One region of the Paenibacillus sp. 01T443 genome, then DNA from elsewhere that is predicted to be linked to it. Evidence: a T-box and tRNA genes for the amino acid it is inferred to sense, from the RefSeq annotation. Region 1 holds a T-box; the other holds one or more tRNA genes.
The links. A T-box is a leader RNA that pairs with one kind of tRNA and senses whether it is charged. The one in region 1 lies ahead of ileS (isoleucine--tRNA ligase), so its partner is inferred to be a tRNA-Ile.
Positions count from the first base shown of each region.

Region 2: it has a tRNA-Ile gene. The T-box ahead of ileS (isoleucine--tRNA ligase) is inferred to sense a tRNA for this amino acid. The anticodon was not compared.

Region 1 covers NZ_JBFTPE010000008.1:372,521-379,980, reverse strand. Annotated here, with positions in the region: gene AC1DLI_RS15645 (YlmC/YmxH family sporulation protein) at 1-226, shown strand, start outside; gene pgeF (peptidoglycan editing factor PgeF) at 325-1,176, shown strand; gene AC1DLI_RS15635 (YggS family pyridoxal phosphate-dependent enzyme) at 1,180-1,899, shown strand; gene AC1DLI_RS15630 (cell division protein SepF) at 1,903-2,352, shown strand; gene AC1DLI_RS15625 (YggT family protein) at 2,363-2,629, shown strand; gene AC1DLI_RS15620 (YlmH family RNA-binding protein) at 2,644-3,426, shown strand; gene AC1DLI_RS15615 (DivIVA domain-containing protein) at 3,529-4,041, shown strand; T-box leader at 4,121-4,419, shown strand; gene ileS (isoleucine--tRNA ligase) at 4,466-7,460, shown strand, end outside.
Region 2 covers NZ_JBFTPE010000021.1:1,413-9,607, reverse strand. Annotated here, with positions in the region: gene AC1DLI_RS27510 (radical SAM family protein) at 1-63, shown strand, start outside; gene rpmE (50S ribosomal protein L31) at 207-404, shown strand; gene AC1DLI_RS27500 (hypothetical protein) at 488-907, shown strand; RNA gene ffs (signal recognition particle sRNA large type) at 980-1,248, shown strand; gene dnaX (DNA polymerase III subunit gamma/tau) at 1,474-3,270, shown strand; gene AC1DLI_RS27485 (YbaB/EbfC family nucleoid-associated protein) at 3,295-3,606, shown strand; gene recR (recombination mediator RecR) at 3,647-4,246, shown strand; gene AC1DLI_RS27475 (DUF2508 family protein) at 4,409-4,657, shown strand; gene AC1DLI_RS27470 (pro-sigmaK processing inhibitor BofA family protein) at 4,654-4,917, shown strand; rRNA gene AC1DLI_RS27465 (16S ribosomal RNA) at 4,910-6,310, shown strand; rRNA gene rrf (5S ribosomal RNA) at 6,421-6,537, shown strand; tRNA gene AC1DLI_RS27455 (tRNA-Ile) at 6,577-6,653, shown strand; partial or broken rRNA gene AC1DLI_RS27450 (23S ribosomal RNA) at 6,710-8,195, shown strand, end outside.

The sequences.
Region 1 (7,460 bases):
GCTGGGTCAAATTAGCGACTTAGAACTTGATTTGCGGCAAGGGCGCATTGATTCTATCGTTGTGCCTCAATTCACAAAGTTTTTGGGCATGTTTGGCGGGGGAGGTACGGAGGTCGTTATTCCTTGGCGGAATATCGTTAAAATTGGCGCGGATGTCGTACTTGTTCGCATGGATGATACGAAACAGCTGCGTGCGGAAGAAGATGATTTGCACGCTCGATCATAACACGATAAACTGTGTCTAGTTGGTTTGCTATGCAAACTAAACCGTTGGCTTAGGAAGTTGGTTTGCAAAGTGAACCTTTAAATAGAGGTGAGAGCGGTATGGAAGCTTTTGAACAAAAATTATTAGCGAAGGGGCCTTCGCTTTTTTTATTGTCGGAATGGAATAATCGATTTGGCCGGATGACTGCCGGGTTTACGGGACGAAATGGAGGAACTAGCGGCGCTCCTTGGGCTTCGTTGAATATGGGCTTGCATGTAGGGGATCAGGATCAAGCCGTAATTGACAATCGGAGACGGTTAACGGATGCAATTGGCTGGGATTTTGAGGCATGGACCTGCGCCGAGCAGGTGCATGGGAATCTCATTCATCAAGTGATGGCAGCGGATAAAGGCCGCGGTAAAGAAACCTTGGACGATGTGCTTAAGGACTGCGACGCGATTATGACGGATGTGCCTGGGGTTCTTCTAGCCTCCTTTTATGCTGACTGCGTTCCGCTGTATTTCTTTGATCCTGAGCATGAGGTCATAGCGCTTGCTCATGCCGGATGGAAGGGAACAGTGCAGCAAATAGCCGTGAAAACGGTACAAGCGATGGCTAGGGCGTACGGATCAGACCCGAAATCAATCATGGCGGCGATAGGACCGTCTATAGGCAGCTGCTGCTACGAGGTTGATGGCCCTGTTATAAACCAAGTTCAGCAGCTATTGTCGGAGCTTGGAGTAACGGGTGAGGCCGCTGATCGGATGCTAAAGCAGGGTGGTAACGGCAAGGCGAACTTGGACTTGAAAGAAATAAACCGACAGATTATGATAAAAGCAGGAATTTTGCCGATACGTATCGAATTAACACAGTGGTGCACTGGATGCAGACGGGATTTGTTCTTTTCCCATCGCAAAGAAGGTGGCTTGACGGGCCGAATGGCCAGTTGGATCGGCATTCGGGAGAGGTGAAGCATGCCATATACATTTGAGGATAGAATAAAGCTCGTAGAAGATCGAATCATGAAAGCTTGCGAGCGTTCAGGACGCAGCAGAAATGAAGTGCAAATTATAGCCGTTACTAAATATGTTTCTCTGGATATGACGAAATCGGCCTTGGAGCACGGCTTTCGCCATCTAGGCGAAAACAGGTGGCAGGATGCGCAGGAAAAATGGGAAACGATTAGTGAGCAGGTTGATTCGGAAGCCGACAATCAACCTATCTGGCATTTTATCGGTTCATTGCAATCGAATAAGGTAAAGGACGTCATTGGGAAATTTACATACATGCATTCATTGGACAGGCTGTCACTCGCCGAGGCGATTGACAAACGAGCGTCGCAGCTCGGGATTACCGTGCCTTGCTTCATTCAAGTAAACGTCTCTGGGGAGAATTCGAAGCAAGGAATTTCTCCAGAGGAACTTGTGCCATTTGTAGAGCAGCTGTCACGATTCAAGTCGATTAATCCAATTGGCTTAATGACGATGGCGCCTTTTGAAGCGGAACCCGAGCAAACAAGACCAGTCTTCAAAGCATTGCGCGAGCTGCGTGATGAGATGCAGAAGAAATCTGAGCATGGAAGCACCATCACCCAGTTATCTATGGGGATGTCGAATGATTTTGAAGTAGCAATCGAAGAAGGGGCGACATGGATCCGTCTGGGCACGATATTAGTGGGGATAGAGGAGGAATAAAGGATGAGTGTCATGAACCGCTTTATGAGCTTTCTCGGCTTGCAGGAGGAAGAAGAAGTCGTAGAGAGAGAACGAGTTGTACAGCAGGAAGAACAAGAAGCTGAAACTTCTCCCTTCGAAGCACGTAAAAACACAAAGAGCAATAATGTCGTCAGCATTCACTCACAGAAAAATGTCCGTGTGGTGCTTAGTGAGCCCCGTTCTTATGACGAAGCGCAAGAAATTGCGGACCATTTGCGTTCACGCCGAGCTGTCATTGTGAATTTGCAGCGCGTTCGCAGTGATTTAGCCGTTCGGATTGTTGATTTCCTAAGCGGCACAGTGTACGCTTTAAACGGGAGCATCTCTAAGCTAGGTCCTAACATTTTTCTTTGCACGCCGGATTCAGTGGAAATCCAAGGCGCGATAACGGAAATGCTGGCGGAGGAGAACGACTACAACAAAATGAGGTGACCTTGAGTTAATGAATGAAGTTTATAGCATTATTAAACTAGTCCAGCAAATCTACACATTTATGATTATCGGTTACGTGCTGCTTTCTTGGCTGCCGACTGCCCGGGAGAGCTTCATCGGGGTATTTTTGGGCAAGCTGGTAGAACCGTACTTAGGCATTTTCAGAAGATTTATACCGCCAATCGGAGGAATGCTTGACCTATCTCCGATCCTTGCTGTATTCGCGCTTCAGTTTGTTGCAGCAGGCTTAATCGCGGTATTCGATTTTTTTATTTAAAGGAATGATTTCGCATGAAACAAGGCATATATGATCATTTCCATCCCGACGAGAAATCTTTTGTCGATCGGGCTGAGGAATGGATTGAGCGGTCCGCACAGCAGCATGAGCTGAAGCGGACCGATTTTTTAGACCCGAGACAAGTACAAATATTAACCATTTTGGCAAATCGTAACACTGATGTTACCGTGCGCTTTGATGGCGGATATGAGCAGGCAGAGCGGAAACGTGCGCTTATTGGACCGGATTATCGTAATTTGGACGATGAAGAAGCAGGAATATCCGTTTTAGCCGTTAATGGACCGGGACAGGCTCAGCTTGAACTGGACCATGGCGATTTTTTGGGTGCCTTACTTGGACTCGGCATTAAACGCGATCGAATTGGCGACATCCATGTACATGAGCAGTTTTGTCATATCGTCGTCATGGATGAAATAGCGGATTACTTAAATATCCATTTGAGACAGGTTCATCGGATAAGCGTCTTAACCGATATCATTCCATTGTCTGAGTTGAAACCGGTTGTTCCAAAGCTGGAGGAAATGAGCTTATCCGTCGCTTCCATGAGGCTCGATGGCATCGCGAGCGATGTTTACCGGATTAGCCGCTCCAAAATTGTTGATCCGATTCGCGCAGGCAGATGCCGTGTGAACTGGAAATCGGAGGAGGATCCTTCCGAGCAGCTTCGTGCCGGTGATGTTGTTTCTTTCAAAGGATTTGGTCGGTTTAAGGTACTAGAAGTGGACGGCGTGACAAAAAAAGGCAGAATTCGAGTCAGGATTGGTAAATTTATTTAATCCATTGCAGGAATCTCCCTTTAGTTGTCGAAATTGTTCTCATTAAATCGTGTAATTCGGTTACGGTTGCTAGGGTCATAAATATCATGAGGAGGTGCGCCAATGCCGTTATCGCCATTGGACATACATAACAAAGAGTTTGGCCGGAGATTACGCGGCTATGACGAGGATGAAGTTAACGAATTTCTTGATCAAGTCATAAAAGACTATGAATCGCTGATTCGTGAAAATAAAGAGCTGCAAAATCAGCTGCTTGGCCTGCAAGAAAGATTAAACCATTTTACGAACATTGAAGAAACGCTTAGCAAAACGATTATTGTGGCGCAGGAAGCGGCTGACGAAGTAAGAAGCAACGCGAAGAAGGAAGCTCAATTGATCATTAAGGAATCGGAGAAAAATGCGGACCGTATCATTAATGATTCATTAGCAAAATCCCGCAAGGTATCGCTTGAGGTCGAAGAGCTTAAAAAACAAGCTTCTGTCTACCGTGCTCGTTTCCGTACACTCGTAGAAGCGCAGCTCGAGCTGCTTACCGTTGATGGCTGGGATACGCTTGAGCCGCAGCAATCGAGGCAATCGGAGAGGCAATCGGAGCATGAGCTCACACGCGGTTAGAAATTTAATAATTAGACGAATCGACATTTGACATTTAGCCTGTCGATACGCTATAACTAATAGTAATTAACTAATGATCTAAACTTCGTTGAAGAGAACGAGTACGTTTTAAGTTCACTCCTCAGAGAGCCGGCGGCAGCTGAAAGCCCGGTGTGTGAGCTATTGCGGAATATCCTCTCTGAGAAGCGGCGCCGAACCTGCGAGAGCAGCAGTAAGTGCTGACGGTTGTCCCCCGTTACAGGGAACGCGAGCAAATTGTTCGCGACTAAGGTGCCGCATGAAGCGCAGCTGAGCTGTTTTCTTCATATTGCTTGCTTTCTAGTTTTTAGGAGCATGCGCGGAACAAGGGTGGTAACGCGACTAAGCCTCGTCCCTTCTCATAGGGATGAGGCTTTATTTTTGTTTAAAACAGGAGGCTGGAAAGATGCAACGCGTAGATGTAAAGGAACGTGCCCGCAGCCGCGAAATGCGTGTGCTGGAGCAATGGAAGACAGATGATACGTTTAAAAAATCGATATCAAACCGGGAAGGTAAGCCGAATTTTGTGTTTTATGAAGGGCCCCCAACCGCGAATGGTGCACCGCATATCGGTCATGTGCTTGGCCGCGTAATCAAGGATTTTATTTGCCGCTACAAGACAATGGCTGGTTACCGCGTCATCCGTAAAGCAGGTTGGGATACGCATGGCCTACCAGTAGAACTGGGTGTGGAGAAGCAGCTCGGTATTTCCGGTAAACAAGAAATCGAAGATTACGGCGTAGAGAAATTCGTGAAAAAATGCAAAGACAGTGTGTTTGAATATGAGAAGCAGTGGCGCGAGCTTACGGAAGCAATCGCTTATTGGACGGATTTAGACAATCCCTACATCACGCTCAAAAATGAATATATCGAAAGTGTTTGGCATATTTTATCGACGATTCACGGGAAGGGCTTACTGTACCGCGGACATCGGGTTAGTCCTTATTGTCCGGACTGCCAAACCACACTTAGTTCGCATGAAGTTGCACAGGGCTACGAGGATGTCAAGGATTTAAGCGCGACTGCTAAGTTTAAGCTTACCGCTTCCGGAGAATTCATCCTTGCCTGGACAACGACGCCCTGGACGCTGCCGGCTAACGTTGCGTTAGCCGTTAATCCAGAGCTCGACTACATCCGTGCCTCCAAAAACGGCGAAGTCTATATCGTTGCTCAAAATTTAGCAGAAAGCGTACTAAAGGATGGATATGAAGTTTTATCCGTTGTGAAAGGTGCTGAGCTTGTCGGTCTTCCCTATGAGCCGCCATTTAATTATGTGGCAATCGAGAAGGGGCATATCGTCATTGCTGGCGATTTCGTCAGCGATACGAGCGGAACAGGTATTGTACACATCGCGCCTGCACACGGAGAGGACGATTACCGAGTATCCCGTGAAAATGGAATTAGCATGCTCAGCGTCGTTGATTTAGCAGGCCGCTATGTTGCGGAAGTAACGGACTTCGCTGGCCGTTTTGTCAAAGACAGCGAGCTTGATATCGATATCGTCAAAAATCTAAGCGAACGCGGGCTGCTGTATTCGAAAGAGCGTTACGAGCACAGCTATCCGTTCTGCTGGCGCTGCAAAACGCCATTGATTTATTACGCAATGGAGAGCTGGTTTATCAAAACTACTGCCGTTAAGGATCAACTGATCGCTAACAACAACAGCGTAGATTGGTACCCGGGTCATATTCGCGAAGGTCGTTTCGGCAAGTTTTTGGAGGATTTGGTGGACTGGAACATCAGCCGTAACCGCTACTGGGGTACGCCGCTGAACGTTTGGGTCTGTGATGTGACAGGCAAAGAGTACTCGCCTAGCAGCATCGCTGATTTGCGCGCGATGGCAATCGGCGATGTGCCAGAGGATATCGAGCTACACAAGCCGTATGTTGACGGTATTAAGCTAAAGTCGCCGTTTGCGGAAGGTGCTGAAATGACGCGCACTCCTGAAGTAATCGATGTATGGTTCGACAGCGGCTCCATGCCTTTTGCTCAGCATCATCATCCGTTCGAGAATGAGCAGCAATTCGCTGAGCAATACCCAGCAGACATCATCTGCGAAGGTATCGACCAGACGCGCGGCTGGTTCTACAGCTTGCTGGCAGTATCCACGCTCTATAACGGCAAAGCGCCGTATAAAGCAGTCATCTCGACAGGACATATTTTAGATGAAAACGGCCAGAAGATGTCGAAGTCAAAAGGGAATGTTATCGATCCTTGGGAGATCATTAACGAGTACGGGACAGATGCGTTCCGCTGGGCTTTGCTGGCTGATAGCGCGCCTTGGAACAGCAAACGTTTCTCACGCGGAATTGTTGGCGAAGCGAAGTCGAAGGTGATCGATACGATCGTAAATACGCATGCATTTTTTGCTTTGTATGCATCAATCGATGGTTTCGACTATACACAGCATGAGGAAACGAAGTCTGATAACAAGCTGGATCGCTGGATTATTTCATGCTTGAACAGCTTAATCAATACTGTGAATAAAGGGCTTGAAGTAAATGATTTCCTTAACCCGGCAAAATCCATCGAAATCTTCGTTGATGAGCTGAGTAACTGGTACATCCGCCGCTCGCGTGACCGTTTCTGGGGAAGCGGCCTGACGGCTGATAAATTAGCTGCCTACCAAACCTTACGCAGCGTGCTGCTGACATTATCGCGCCTGATTGCTCCTTATGCGCCTTTATTGGCAGAGGAGGTATACGGCAACCTTGGCGGTTCGGGAAGCGTGCATCTGGCTGATTATCCGAAAGCGGATGTAGCTGCAATTGACGAGACTCTTGAGCGGGATATGGAAAGCGCGAAGCAAATCGTAGAGCTAGCCCGCAATGTTCGGAACGAAACAGGCATTAAGACACGTCAGCCTTTATCGGAGCTTATCGTTTCGCTGGATCGAGATTTTAACGTGGCGGATTACGAGGATATCGTAAAGGACGAAATTAACGTAAAAGCGATAACGGTTCAAAATTCAGACAGCGGCTTCGTTGATTTTACGCTCAAGCTGAATCTGAAGGTTGCCGGCAAAAAATACGGTAAATACGTTGGCCCGATTCAAGCACAGCTTAAAGGCTTGAACGCTGATCAAACCCGCAGCATCGTAAATGGCGGAAACTTAGACTTTACGAGCCCAGACGGGGAACAGATATCGATTGCTGTTGATGAGCTGCTGGTCGAGAAGCAGGCGAAATCAGGCTTTGCTTCTGCTTCAGGAAACGGCGTGACCGTCGCGTTGAATACCGATATCACAGCTGAACTGGAACAAGAAGGCTGGGTACGTGAAGTTATTCGCGCCGTACAGGATACGCGTAAGAAGCTTGACTTGCCGATTGAAAAAAGGATTGAGCTTGTTCTTGATGTTGATAGCGAGCTTAGAGCCGCGCTTAATGCATTTGAACAAGTGC
Region 2 (8,195 bases), on a different contig from region 1:
GAGCTGCCAGATGTTGTGATTGGCTCCTATACGCATGTTCCGCCGGCGGCCTTGCTTCGTTAAAGGTCCCATTTTCGGTAATTAAAGCTAATATTGACATATGAGCGATTATTCATTGCAACTGTAAAAGAGTTCATGCTATAATCCGAGATGTGTGATTTAACTCTGGGTCCGCATGCGATTCAGGGCAGAAAGAGGTGAACGAGATGAAACAAGCTATTCATCCGACATACCACATCATTACAGCAACTTGCGCTTGTGGAAATTCCTTCGAGACTGGTTCGATTAAACCGAGCCTTCGCGTAGAGGTTTGTTCCCAATGCCACCCATTCTACACGGGTAAGCAAAAGTTCCTGGATGCTGGCGGCCGCGTCGATCGTTTCAAGAAGAAATACGGTATTTAATCCAACAAATCGTTCCGCCTTTATTTGGCAGAATACAAGAGCCTCCCTCAGCCATCCTATTGGTTAGAAGGGAGGTTTTTTGATTGCAAAAGAAACCGTTTGATTTATCTAGACCATTGCATTTATGTCGAATTTTTATTATGGCGGTATGTGTTTTGGTGTTAGCCATAACGCTGACTGCCTGTGGGAGCAACAAGCAGGACAAGATGAAAACCTATGGCCACGATGGATATATGGGGTACTCCAACAGCAATCCAAACTTGCCGAATCGCCATCAATACCTTAACTATAACGCGGACGGTAACATGATCGAACAAGTGCTGGAGCCCATTGCCGGCATTGAGCATACGCAAATTTATTTTAACGGAACGGACCTTCATGTGAACTTAGATGTAGACTCGTCCTTGTCCGATGGTCAGATTGAGCAGCTGCGCGCGAAGGCCCAATCTGTTGTACAGCATAATATGCAGAGGTACTCGGTTCATGTGGAAGCGAAAAGATAATCAGCAGTAATCCGTTTCCAATTCAATTGTACGAGTTGCGCTTTGCAACGGAATGGGCTATACTTATTTTTGCCGTGCTAGATGGGGAGGTAGCGGTGCCCTGTAACTCGCAATCCGCTGTAGCGAGGTTGAATTCCTACTTGAGGTTATGCTGATGTAGGGTCTTGGCACTTGCGAGCAGTGTTGACAGTTGGGTCCTCCGCAATGGACGTTTGTGAACCCGGTCAGGTCCGGAAGGAAGCAGCCATAAGCAAATTAGTTCATGTGCCGGAGGAGTGCCTGACTCGAGCTGTAGTGCAAGGATGCCGCCTGGGTCGCATTTATCAGGAGTAGGTGCACGGTACTAAAAAGATTTTTACCACCAATAACAAATGAAGCACCTGTTGACGCTGTTCGATAATTTTATCGGAAATAGCGGATGCAGGTGTTTTTGTGTATTGAACTTTATTTTAATAGAATGGGATTGGGGCGGGCAAAAGAAAGTTTTGCTTGCTACACAGTTGTTGTATAATAGGGGTATAGCAATTTTTTTGTAACGAAAAGGCAACTTGAAAGGAAAGGTCTGCGTGTCACATATCGCTTTATACCGTGCCTGGCGTCCGCAGACGTTTCAGGACATGGTTGGACAACAGCATATTATTCAAACGCTGCAGAATTCCATTCGCGAACAACGCGTGTCGCATGCTTATCTTTTTAACGGGCCTCGGGGGACGGGAAAGACAAGCGCCGCAAAAATTTTGGCGAAAGCGGTTAACTGCGAACGCGGTCCGGCTGAAGAGCCTTGTAATGAATGCGATGCTTGCATAGGAATTACTGCGGGACATATTATGGATGTAATCGAGATTGATGCTGCATCAAATCGCGGGATTGATGAGATACGTGATATTCGTGATAAAGTGCGATATGCACCTTCAGAAGTGCGGTTCAAAGTTTATATCATAGATGAAGTACATATGCTCACGGCTGAGGCGTTCAATGCTTTGCTAAAGACATTGGAGGAGCCGCCGGGGCATGTGATTTTTATCTTGGCGACGACTGAACCGCATAAGCTACCTGCTACGATTATTTCACGCTGTCAGCGTTTTGATTTCAGGCAGGTTTCACTTGAAGAGCAAACAGAGCATTTGCTTAAGATTTGCCTAGAAGAGGGTATAGAGGCTGAGAAGGATGCAATTGCTTATATCGCAAGATTATCCGAAGGCGGTATGCGTGATGCGATAAGCTTGCTGGAGCAGGTTTCTGCCTTTGCCGGTAATCGCATCACTCTTGAAGCGGCGGTCGATGTGACTGGCGGAATGGCTGCTGATCATTTTTATCAGCTGGCTGAGGCTGTCAAGGATCGTAATGTATCAGCCGTTATGCCGCTCGTGGAAAGCTTGATGCAAGCAGGCAAAAGCGCGGACAAATGTATGGAAAACTTAATTTACTATTTCCGTGACTTGCTGGTTATGAAGCTTGCTCCGCAGGGCGGTGCGGTGACGGAACGCATCGTAGATCCAGAACGCTTCAAAATGATGGCCGAAGCCTTTTCACCTGCACGGTTGTTTGCGATGATTGATACGCTCAATCGTTATCAAGTGGAACTGAAGCATGCCTCGCAGCCGCAAACTTTGTTTGAGGTAGCTCTGATGAAGTTATGTACCCTGGGTGACGAGCAAACAGCAGGCGGAGCGGCTTCCGCAAGCGCTGCTTCATCTCCATCAAACGGTGCGCAATCTGCTGAGGTAGGACGATTGCGACAGCAGATTGAAGCGCTGGAGCGTAAGCTGGAGCAGGCCATTCAAAATGGCGTGGCCGGCGGAGGCCAAGCATCTCCAGCTGACCAAGCGGCTAGCAAGCAAGCTGCACGTACGAATGCGGTTCGCACCTCGTTCGGTGGCTCGGGCGGTATTGCAAGGTCATCCGTTAAGCTGGATCCGTATTTAGCGACAGCTGGAAGCCCGGAATTCAATCAGATCCGCATGAAATGGAATGATGTGCTGCAGGGCGTAAAGGATGCCAAAATAACCGTTCACGCCTGGTTGAAGGATGGAGAACCCGTTGCTTCTGCTGATGATGCAATCCTCGTCGCTTTTAAGAATACAATGCACCGTGAAACGACCGAAAAACAGGCAAATCGTGATATTATTGAAAAGGTAATGCATGACGTGCTTGGAGGTTCGTTCCGGATTGTAACGGTCATGCTGAAGGATTGGCAGGCCGCGGCACAAGGAGCCGACGCGCAGAAGAGCGAGACGCTTCAGCTTGAGCATGAGTCTTCTAATGCTCCTAACGCACCACAATCGTCAAGCAGGCCTGTATGGGTGGAAGAAGCCGTAAAGCTTTTTGGCGAAGACTTGGTAGTAGTGAAGGATAACGATTAAATACTAATGATGAGGTGAATGGAAATGAACAATATGAACCAAATGATGAAGCAAGTTAAGAAGATGCAGGATCAAATGATGAAGGCGCAAGAAGAGCTTGAAACAAAGACGGTTGAAGGAACAGCAGGCGGCGGCGTCGTAACTGTATCTGCTAACGGCCATAAGAAGCTTCTAAGCATTACAATTAAGCCTGAAGCGGTAGATCCGGAGGATGTAGAAATGCTGCAGGATCTCGTGCTTACAGCTGTCAACGATGCACTTTCCAAAGTTGATGAGCTTGCGAACAAAGATATGGGTAAATTCACAGGCGGAATGAAAATTCCGGGATTGTTTTAAGAAGCAGCGTGCTTCCGTTTGAAAGGAGCTGTACCCAGTTTTGTATTACCCCGAACCGATAGCGAAATTAATTGATGCTTTTACGCGATTACCGGGTATTGGACCCAAAACGGCCGCCCGTCTGGCGTTTCATGTGCTTCGAATGAAAGAAGACGACGTCATTGATTTTGCGAAGGCGCTAGTAAGCGTTAAGCGCAATTTGTTCTATTGCTCGGTTTGCTGCAACATTACCGATACTGATCCATGTAGAATATGCCAGGATAAGTCTCGTGATAATTCCGTCATCTGCGTCGTTCAAGAATCGAAGGATTTAGTGGCCATTGAACGGATGAAGGATTTTCAAGGGCAATATCATGTTCTCCAAGGCGCAATCTCTCCAATGGAAGGTATCGGGCCGGATGAAATTCGAATTGCAGAACTATTGCGAAGACTAAGCGATGAGCGTGTGCAGGAGCTTATATTGGCAACTAATCCGAACATTGAGGGCGAAGCGACAGCCATGTACTTATCGAGGCTTATTAAGCCATTTGGAATCCGTGTTACGCGTATTGCGCATGGGCTCCCGGTTGGCGGGGATCTTGAATATGCGGATGAAGTTACGTTATCGAAAGCGTTAGAAGGTCGAAGAGAAATCAATTAAGTTTCATTTATTTCAAAGCGGTAGATCGAGTCTATACTCGGTCTACCGTTTTTTTTGTTCCATTAAGACACGGCTGATCAAGATCTCGTTCTAATCCAATGTCCAAGCCTATACATATAGTAGAGAGCTGTGAATAGCCGGGACAAGCGGGAGGGGATAGGTTTGACCAGCAAACAACAAGCGACCTTGGGAAAACAGACCAAAGAAATGGATAATATCCGTATGGAAATAGCGGATGCTCATCGGGATTGGGAAAATGCCAACCGGTTTTTTAACACTGCTGTCGGCAAAGATCAAATTGATTATGCCATTTATTATTTGATTACAGCGGAGAAGAGATATGAGATGCTGCTTCGCATGGCAAAGCGTACGAGTGATAATTGGCCAGCCTGGGGAGGAATGAGTTTATGAAAGAGGTATGGTTATCCATCCTAATTGTATCTTCAGTTTTATTGGCTATCGTCCTCTTTAGAAGCAAGCTGTCTTGGGGCTTGCTTCGAAGCTTCGCTCTTCATCTTGTTTTAGCAGCGGGATTATTGTACCTTTTGAATTATTCCGGGCTCGTGCCTGGGATGTATATTCCGCTCAATCCCGTCACAATTGGGACGGTGTTAACATTAGGTGTTCCTGGAGTGGCCTTGATTGTTGGTCTTCAATGGGTAGTGGTTTAACGTTTTGTAAAAAGGTTTGGGTAAAAGGTTGACTCCTGCATCATTTATATGTTACATTATTTCTCGCGCCAAGAGTAAGTGAACAGGCTTCAAAAAAAGAAATAAAAAAAACACTTGCATTAACTTGGGCATCTGTGATATATTATAAAAGTCGCCAATGAGACACATGGCCGACACGAAAGAAAAGATTGCTCTTTGAAAACTGAACAACGAGTAATAAGCTGGGAAAGATGGAGCAATCTATCACTTATAGATGGACCCGCGGCGCATTAGCTAGTTGGTGAGGTAACGGCTCACCAAGGCGACGATGCGTAGCCGACCTGAGAGGGTGATCGGCCACACTGGGACTGAGACACGGCCCAGACTCCTACGGGAGGCAGCAGTAGGGAATCTTCCGCAATGGACGAAAGTCTGACGGAGCAACGCCGCGTGAGTGATGAAGGTTTTCGGATCGTAAAGCTCTGTTGCCAGGGAAGAATGCTTGGGAGAGTAACTGCTCCCAAGGTGACGGTACCTGAGAAGAAAGCCCCGGCTAACTACGTGCCAGCAGCCGCGGTAATACGTAGGGGGCAAGCGTTGTCCGGAATTATTGGGCGTAAAGCGCGCGCAGGCGGCCTTGTAAGTCTGTTGTTTAAACTTGGGGCTCAACCCCAAGTCGCAATGGAAACTGCAAAGCTTGAGTGCAGAAGAGGAAAGTGGAATTCCACGTGTAGCGGTGAAATGCGTAGAGATGTGGAGGAACACCAGTGGCGAAGGCGACTTTCTGGGCTGTAACTGACGCTGAGGCGCGAAAGCGTGGGGAGCAAACAGGATTAGATACCCTGGTAGTCCACGCCGTAAACGATGAATGCTAGGTGTTAGGGGTTTCAATACCCTTGGTGCCGAAGTTAACACATTAAGCATTCCGCCTGGGGAGTACGGTCGCAAGACTGAAACTCAAAGGAATTGACGGGGACCCGCACAAGCAGTGGAGTATGTGGTTTAATTCGAAGCAACGCGAAGAACCTTACCAGGTCTTGACATCCCYATGTAAGCATTAGAGATAGTGCCCCTCTTCGGAGCATTGGAGACAGGTGGTGCATGGTTGTCGTCAGCTCGTGTCGTGAGATGTTGGGTTAAGTCCCGCAACGAGCGCAACCCTTGATCTTAGTTGCCAGCACTTCGGGTGGGCACTCTAGGATGACTGCCGGTGACAAACCGGAGGAAGGTGGGGATGACGTCAAATCATCATGCCCCTTATGACCTGGGCTACACACGTACTACAATGGCCGATACAACGGGAAGCGAAACCGCGAGGTGGAGCCAATCCTATCAAAGTCGGTCTCAGTAGATGATTGGGGTGAAGTCGTAACAAGGTAGCCGTATCGGAAGGTGCGGCTGGATCACCTCCTTTCTAAGGAAATACCCGYACCCGATGAGGTTCGGATAAACMTGGCAGTTTATCGCTTACTCGTTGTCAGTTTTGAYAGATTAATCKTCTTTCAACGCAAGTCATGTCATCCGTTTGGTGGCGATGGCGGAGGGGAACCACYCGTTCCCATACCGAACACGACCGTTAAGCCCTCCAGCGCCAATGGTACTTAGACCGCAGGGTCTTGGGAGAGTAGGACGTCGCCAAGCAGGTGTTCTTACACCTTTTATACGTACGATGAGAATTAAGGGCCTTTAGCTCAGCTGGTTAGAGCGCACCCCTGATAAGGGTGAGGTCGGTGGTTCGAGTCCACTAAGGCCCACCACTATAAATTCTCGGAAGTCGTAAACTTAATATGGGGCCATAGCTCAGCTGGGAGAGGGTTAAGCTAGTAAGAGCGCACGGAGGATGCCTAGGCACCAGGAGCCGAAGAAGGACGTGGCGAACAACGATACCGCCCCGGGGAGCCGTAAGCAGGCATTGATCCGAGGATTTCCGAATGGGGAAACCCAGCTGTCGTAATGGACAGTTACTARRAASTGAATACATAGSTTYYTKAGAGGCATACCAGGGGAACTGAAACATCTAAGTACCCTGAGGAAGAGAAAACAATAGTGATTCCGTCAGTAGCGGCGAGCGAACGCGGATTAGCCCAAACCAAGGAGCTTGCTCCTTGGGGTTGTAGGACGTCTCACARGGAGTTACAAAGGTGTTTGGTAGGCGAAGAGGTCTGGAAAGGCCCGCCAGAGCAGGTAAAAGCCCTGTAACCGAAAGCAAGCACRCTCCGAGACGGATCCTGAGTACGGCGGGACACGTGAAACCCCGTCGGAATCCGGCAGGACCATCTGCCAAGGCTAAATACTCCCTGGTGACCGATAGTGAAGCAGTACCGTGAGGGAAAGGTGAAAAGCACCGCGGAAGCGGAGTGAAAAAGAACCTGAAACCGTGCGCTTACAAAAAGTCAGAGCCCGTTAAATGGGTGATGGCGTGCCTTTTGTAGAATGAACCGGCGAGTTACGATCACGTGCAAGGTTAAGTCGGGAAGACGGAGCCGTAGCGAAAGCGAGTCTGAATAGGGCGAATAAGTACGTGGTCGTAGACCCGAAACCGTGTGATCTACCCCTGTCCAGGGTGAAGGTGCGGTAACACGCACTGGAGGCCCGAACCCACGCACGTTGAAAAGTGCGGGGATGAGGTGGGGGTAGCGGAGAAATTCCAATCGAACTCGGAGATAGCTGGTTCTCCCCGAAATAGCTTTAGGGCTAGCCTCGAGGAATGAGCGTCGTGGAGGTAGAGCACTGATTGGGTGCGGGGCCCGCCAAGGGTTACCAAGTCCAGTCAAACTCCGAATGCCATAGACGTGCTACTCGGGAGTCAGACAGTGAGTGCTAAGATCCATTGTCAAGAGGGAAACAGCCCAGATCATCAGCTAAGGTCCCCAAGTGTGTGTTAAGTGGGAAAGGATGTGGAGTTGCAAAGACAACCAGGATGTTGGCTTAGAAGCAGCCACCATTTAAAGAGTGCGTAATAGCTCACTGGTCGAGTGACTCTGCGCCGAAAATGTAACGGGGCTAAACACACCACCGAAGCTATGACATGTYCCATTAGGTACTTGGGTAGGGGAGCGTTGAATACGGATTGAAGTTGGACCGTGAGGACTGGTGGACTGTATTCAAGTGAGAATGCCGGTATGAGTAACGAAAAGACAAGTGAGAATCTTGTCCGCCGAAAGCCTAAGGGTTCCTGAGGAAGGCTCGTCCTCTCAGGGTAAGTCGGGACCTAACGCGAGGCCGAAAGGCGTAGTGGATGGACAACAGGTTGAAATTCCTGTACCACCGTAAACCGTTATGAGCAATGGGGTGACACA